2 regions of the Achromobacter pulmonis genome follow, and region 2 is predicted to be linked to the other one. Evidence: predicted binding sites of a transcription regulator. Region 2 holds the regulator's gene; the other holds the start of a gene.
The links. The regulator FliA, encoded in region 2, starts transcription of late flagellar genes. The targets are predictions, from matches to a motif close to CTAAAGTTTNNNNNNNNNNNGCCGNTA.
Positions count from the first base shown of each region.

Region 1: the regulator FliA is predicted to act here: its motif matches at 2,044-2,070, upstream of K2W61_RS14550 (FlxA-like family protein).

Region 1 covers NZ_JAIFOT010000001.1:3,144,710-3,148,121, forward strand. Annotated here, with positions in the region: gene K2W61_RS14540 (ABC transporter permease) at 1-40, opposite strand, end outside; gene K2W61_RS14545 (ABC transporter substrate-binding protein) at 128-1,453, opposite strand; gene K2W61_RS14550 (FlxA-like family protein) at 1,582-2,004, opposite strand; gene K2W61_RS14555 (solute carrier family 23 protein) at 2,136-3,412, shown strand, end outside.
Region 2 covers NZ_JAIFOT010000001.1:5,359,398-5,362,809, forward strand. Annotated here, with positions in the region: gene flhC (flagellar transcriptional regulator FlhC) at 1-75, opposite strand, end outside; gene flhD (flagellar transcriptional regulator FlhD) at 108-431, opposite strand; gene K2W61_RS24735 (RNA polymerase sigma factor FliA) at 860-1,615, shown strand; gene K2W61_RS24740 (methyltransferase regulatory domain-containing protein) at 1,802-3,406, shown strand.

The DNA of each region.
Region 1 (3,412 bases), 2.2 Mb from region 2:
TGGGGCCGGCGGGCAGGCGTGAATGGCCCGGAAGATTCATCGAGATTCCCGTAATGGTTCAAGACAGCCCGCCCGCGGCGGGGGGCGGCCGGACGGGGCGAATCCCTCCGTCCGGCAGGGGCCGGGCTTAAAGCGCCGCGGCTTCCCGCGCCAGCTTCACGGCCTGTTCGTAATTGCTCTTGGCCGTGCCATTCCATTCGCCTTCCAGCTGCGTGATCTGCTGGTTGACCGCGGCGTCCTTCTTGTTGCCGCTGAAGATCTTCAGGAAGGCGGGATCCGCGGCCTGCTTGCCGTCGACCAACGGCGTCCAGGCCAGCTTGCGGGCCTGCGCCAGCAGTTCGGCCGGTTTGCCGCTCTTGGCCTTGTCGCCCAGTTTGGCCTCGGCGTCATAGATGGCCTTGGTGGCCGCCTGAAGCTCCTTCAGGCGGAACGTGACCGTCTGGTCGTACAACGACTGCACCACGTAATAGCGGCTTTGCGACAGATCGGCATTGAACTGCACCTTGCTGCGGCGCGCGATATCGGCCGGGTCGGGATAGCCCTTTGGCACCTTGCCGCCCAGCGCCGCGTACGGCAGCACCGGCAGACGCGAGATCTTCGGTTCCAGCAGCAGTTCCTGTCCCGCCTGGCTGAGAGTGAAGGCGATGAACTTCTTGCCTTCCTCGGTATTCTTGGCGCCTGCTATCAGGGCGATGTTGGCCGGCACGATGGCGGTCTCGGAGGGATAGACGAATTCCACCGGGAACTTCGAATACTTGCTCGACAGGCCGAAGAAGTCGATCACCGGCCCGGCCCCGAACTGGCCGTTGTTGACCCCGTCCGGCACGCCGAACGAACGTTCGGTCACGGTGCTGCTGTTGCCCGACATGCGCAGCAGCGTATTCCAGCCATCGTCCCAGCCCTCGCCCTGCAGGATGGTCTCGACCGTCAGGTGCATGGTGCCCGAGCGCGACGGCGAGGTGATGCCGAGGTGGCCGAACCAGTGCGGCGCCAGCAGATCCTTCCACTCGACCGGCGCGGGAATCTTGTGCGCCTTGATGTAGCGCGTGTTGTAGACGATGCCGTAGCCGGCCAGCGCCTGGCCCAGGTACATGCCGCTCGGATCGTTGATGGGATAGTTGCCGATCTTGTCCGGCACGTCCTTGTTGGCGACATCCGAAGACTTGGCCAGCAGCTTGTCGCGCCCCAGCACCTCGAAGGCATCCGGCGCGCTGGCCCAGAACACTTCCGGACGCTGGCCTGCCGGCGTTTCGCGCACATAGGCGATGCCGGACACGGTGTTCTTGTTGAGGATTTCCAGCGTGATGCCGGGGTTGGCCTTTTCGAATGCGGTCTTGTAGGCCTGGGTCAGATCTTTCGGGAACGACGTGATCACCGTGACGGTGCCCGCCAGCGCGGGGGCGGCGCAGGCGGCCAGCAGCGCCCCTGCAAGGGCTGTGCGCATTGCATGCATGGTTTGTCTCCGTGGTTTTTTGATTTGTCCGGAGACCTTAGCGGCTACGCGCGCCGCCAGTCCAATCACAAATTTTGATGCGCGCCATCAGCCCGGCGGGCATTCGGGAGAACCCGCGCCAACGGCTCCTAGGCCGTGGCCGAGACGCCACCGTTCGCCTTGGCCATCGCCTTGATCTTCTCGTTCATCACCTGCTGGATCTGATTCATGATCTGCAGCGCCTGTCCGTTCAACGCCTGCAACTGGGTGGCCTTCTGTTCGGCCGACGCGTTGCTGTCGCGCACGCGAGCGATCTGCTCCATCACGCGCTTGAGCTGGCGCTGCAGTTCCTTGATCTGGCGGGTGTAGTGGTCGTCATTTTCGGACGATTCGGTTTCCTCGGCCTGGCCGACCTTCATGGCGCCGGCATTGGTGACGCGGATCTTGCCGTCGGGGGTGACGGTGACGCCCTTGTTGTCGTCCTTGGCATCCTTGTTGGCCTGGATTTTCTGCGCCCACAGGTCGGCCATGCTGCCGATGCGTGAGGTGCCGCTGATGGAATCGATGGCCATGGAGATCTCCGGGAAGGGGATTGATCGGGGTTTCCACTAATACGGCATGCCGGCGCGGAACTTAAGTTGCCGCCCGTTCCCGGCCCCCTTTACACTGGCGCCCGCTCACACCAATCATTCCCGGGGATTCCATGTCCAATTCCTATTTTCCGCGCTGGCGCCTGGCGGACGACGCCGAGCCCGGCGTCATCATTGCGCCCGACGAACGGCTGTCCTGGCCCAAGAATGTGGCCATGGGCGCCCAGCACGTGGTGGCGATGTTCGGCTCCACCGTGCTGGCGCCGCTGCTGATGGGCTTCGACCCCAACGTGGCCATCCTGATGTCGGGCATCGGCACCCTGATCTTCTTCCTGTTCGTGGGCGGCCGCGTGCCCAGCTACCTGGGCTCCAGCTTCGCTTTCATCGGCGGCGTCATCGCCGTCACCGGCTACGCCGGAGGCGGGGCCAACGCCAACATCGGCGTGGCGCTGGGCGCCATCATCGCCTGCGGCCTGGCCTACACCCTGATCGGCGTGCTGGTCTGGATCGCCAACGGCCGCGCCGGCGGGGGCGCCAACTGGATCGACGCGCTGATGCCGCCGGTGGTGACCGGCGCCGTGGTTGCGGTGATCGGTCTGAATCTGGCGCCCATCGCCGCCAAGGGCGCCATGGGCGCCTCGGGCTTCGACAGCGCCATGGCCATCGTCACCATCCTGTGCGTGGGGGGCATTGCCGTCTATACCAAGGGCATGGTGCAGCGCCTGCTGATCCTGGTGGGCCTGATCCTGGCCTGCGTGGTGTACGCGATCTGCGCCAACGGCCTGGGCCTGGGCAAGCCGATGGACTTCGCGGCCGTGTCGGCCGCCGCCTGGCTCGGCCTGCCGCACTTTGCCGCGCCGGTGTTCAAGGCCGAGGCGATGGGCCTGATCGTGCCGGTGGCCATTATCCTGGTCGCCGAGAACCTGGGCCACGTCAAGGCGGTCAGCGCCATGACCGGCCAGGACCTCGACCGCTACCTGGGCCGCGCCTTCGTCGGCGACGGCGTGGCCACGATGGTGTCGGGGGCGGTCGGCGGCACCGGCGTCACCACCTATGCCGAGAACATTGGCGTGATGGCGGTCACCCGCATCTATTCGACGCTGGTGTTCGTGATCGCCGCGCTGATCGCCATTGTGCTGGGCTTTTCGCCCAAGTTCGGGGCCCTGATCCAGACCATTCCGGCGCCGGTGCTGGGCGGCATGTCCGTGGTGGTGTTCGGCCTGATCGCCATCGCCGGGGCCCGCATCTGGGTCGTCAACCAGGTCGACTTCAGCGACAACCGCAACCTGATCGTGGCCGCGGTCACGCTGGTGCTGGGCGCGGGCGACTTCACCGTCAAGCTGGGTAACTTCACGCTGGGCGGTATCGGTACCGCGACCTTCGGCGCCAT
Region 2 (3,412 bases):
CCGCGCCCCCAGGGTAATCATGGAGCTGGCGAGCAGGATGTCATCCGCTTCCTGCGAAACGCTCTTGGTGGCCATTACACGTGTCCGAAGTGGGCGTCGACCGGCCGTCAGGCCAGTTCTTCGACAGGTTGCTTGGCCAGCAGGATCGTCGCATGCGCTTGCTGCAGCGCACCACCGAGCACGTCGTGCGTCAGCGCCGACAGCAGGCTGTAGTCATCGAAACGGAAACGGCACAGGAGCGAGCTGGAACTGGCCAGCTTGACCAGCTGGGCCGGGGAAAGCCGCATCAGGATGTCGGCAACTTCGTTGCTGAATCCCAGGCGGAACATCGATGCGGCATAGTCATCGCGCAGCATGCGCTGGGCGAGAAGTAGATAAGACAGATTCACTTCGCGGATATCTGCCAGCAAAGAATTTTCGACTTGTTGCACGCCCGACTCCCTATTCCCTATCCCACCGAAGGGGCTTGATAACCAATGACATGCGCAACATTGTTGCGCCCGCCCGCTGCATCCTGTTTTAATGCGAAATGTATCATTTGTTCGCAATTTAAGTAAAATTTACCACAGGTCATGTCATTTTCTATGACTTATATGACAAATCTTTGTTGATATTGCGCAACGTGATGCTATAGACACACCTTGACATATAAATTCCTGACAAATGTACGTCAATTTGGCAAATAAGCATTCAAAACATTGCGTGCTTTAGCGAATGAAATGCCGTCTTTTGCCGACAATGGCGCCTTGCCGATCACAAAATCTTGCTAGCCTTAGCGTAGCCGCGCGTTTGTCGACAATGTCGTAAATTGACAACAACCGACAATGCGTCACGATGGACACCGCCCGACATTTCCGCAATGCCCCACGCAGATGACAGCTTGGTCGAATATGCCCCGCTAGTGCGGAAGCTGGCCCTGCAATTGCTCGCCCGGCTGCCGGCCAGCGTCGAGCTCGACGACCTGATCCAGGCCGGCATGATCGGACTGCTGGACGCCGTGCGGCGTTACCAGGAAACCGCCGACGCGCAGTTCGAGACCTACGCCACCACCCGCATCCGCGGCGCCATGCTCGACGAGCTGCGCGGCCAGGACTGGCTGCCGCGCAGCGTGCGCGCCAAGGCCCGCAAGATCGAACAGGCCATCCAGCAGTTGGAGCAGCGCCTGATGCGCGCCCCCAGCGAAGCCGAGATCGCGCAGCAGATGGAAATGCCGCTGAGCGAATATCAGACGCTTCTGCATGACGCCCAAGGCGTGCAGATCGTTCATTACGAAGATTTCGCCACCGAGCCGGACACCGCCTCGGGCCAGTCCGACTGGGCCGCCACGCTGAACCACGGCGCCGCCGGCGGCAATCCGCTGGACTCGCTGCTGGCCGGTGACTTCCGTCAGGCCCTGATCCACGCCATCGACACCCTGCCCGACCGCGAAAAGCTGCTGCTGTCGCTGTGCTACGAGCAGGGCCTGAACCTCAAGGAAATCGGCGCGATCATGAACGTGACCGAGGCCCGTGTCTGCCAGCTGCGTTCACAGGCCACCGCCCGCATCCGCGCCAAGCTGCGCGAACAGGCCTGGCAGCACCTGCCCCAGGACGGGCAGATCGCGCAGATCATCTGAAGCACAGGGCCGCAGCCTTGCGGCCCGCGCCCGACCCGCCATGCCGTCGGGCGGGAATTCCAGGGAAATCCAACGCTATTCGCGCCATTGCGCCCCGCCCATCCTTGTTAGCCTAGCAAGCTGACCCAATGAGGTGCGCAGGGCGATCCGTCGCCAGATACGCACCGCGACCCCTGGAATTTCGCCATGAGCGCACCCGACCTCCTGACGCAGGCCATTTCCGACGCCTACGACGAAACCCCGTATATCTCCCTGCCGTTTTCCTACACCTCGCCCGGCCATCTGCGCGCGGTCGCGCACCTTTACCGGCTCGAGGCGCCCGCGCTGGAGCAGGCGCGGGTATTGGAACTGGGCTGCGCGGCGGGAGGCAATCTGTTGCCGTTCGCGCTGGCCCACCCGGGAGCCCAGGTCGTGGGTATCGACCTGTCGCCCGAGCAGATCAACGCCGGCCGGCAGGTTGCCGAAGCGGTCGGCGCGCGCAATCTGGATCTGCGCGCCATGAGTCTGACGGATATCACCGCCGCGTTCGGCACGTTCGACTACATCATTTGCCACGGCGTGTTCAGCTGGGTGCCGCCGGACGTGCGCGACGCCATCCTGCGCGTCTGCCGCGAGAACCTGGCGCCGCAAGGCATCGCCTACGTCAGCTACAACACCTACCCGGGCTGGAAGGCGGCGGATGTGATCCGCGACGCGATGATACTCAACAGCTTCGGCGCCCAGACGCCGCAGGAGAAAATCGCCCGCGCCAAGGACATGCTGACGCTGATCGAGAGCGGCCTGTGGCATAACAATCCGCTACGCACGGCACTGCAGCCAGCGGCGCAGAAACTGCGCGGCCAGACCGACCACTACCTGCTGCACGAGTACCTGGAAGCCATCAACACGCCCTGCTATTTCCTGGAATTTGCCGCCGCCGCGCAGCAAGCCGGGCTGGCCTATGTCACGGACGCCGAACCCCAGCAGACGTTTCCCTCGACTTACGGCGGCACCGTGGCGCTGGGCCTGAACGGCTTGTCGGTCAACGCCAACCGGGAAATGCGCGAGCAATACCTCGACTTCGCGGTGGGCCGCCAGTTCCGCAAGAGCCTGCTGGTGCATGCCGAACGGGCCGGCGAGATCCTGGAGCAGCCGCAGGGCGATGCCTTCACCACCATGCACTTTGCCGCCGACCTGACGCCTCTTCCGGCGCCGGCGGGCGCGCCCGCGGGCCAGCGCCAGTTCCGCACCGCGGCCAATACCAGCATCACCACCCAGGACCCGGCGATGGCCGCCCTGATGGAGGGGTTGGCGCGGACCTGGCCGCAATCGCACAGCTTCGATGCGCTGTGCGACAGCGTGCGCCACGTGGCGGGCGACCAAGAGGCCGGCGCCCTCTCCGACGCGCTGATCGGAAATCTGGTCACGCTGCTACAGGCGGGCGCCCTTCACTACCGGCGCGAGCCCGCGCCTTATGACACGCCGCAGTCGCGGCCGCAATTGCTGCCGGGCGCCGTCCAGTTGCTACAACAAGTAACAAAAATAGGGTGCCAGGTCGGCATGCACAACGCTTGGCATCACCCCGTCACGCCACCGACCGCCCCGCTGCACGGCTACCTCCTGAGCCAGATCGATGGCCAGCGCAGCATCAGCGATCTGCGCACGCTGGCCCGCGATGCCCTCACGGCCGGGCGCTTCCCGCATCCTGACGGCAAGTCCTATAAAGGTGCGCGCAACCTCGACCCGGTAGCCCAGGATATCGTCACCAGCCTGCTCGCCGGCCTGCGCCACGCGGGCCTGTTACTGCATTGAGCGACC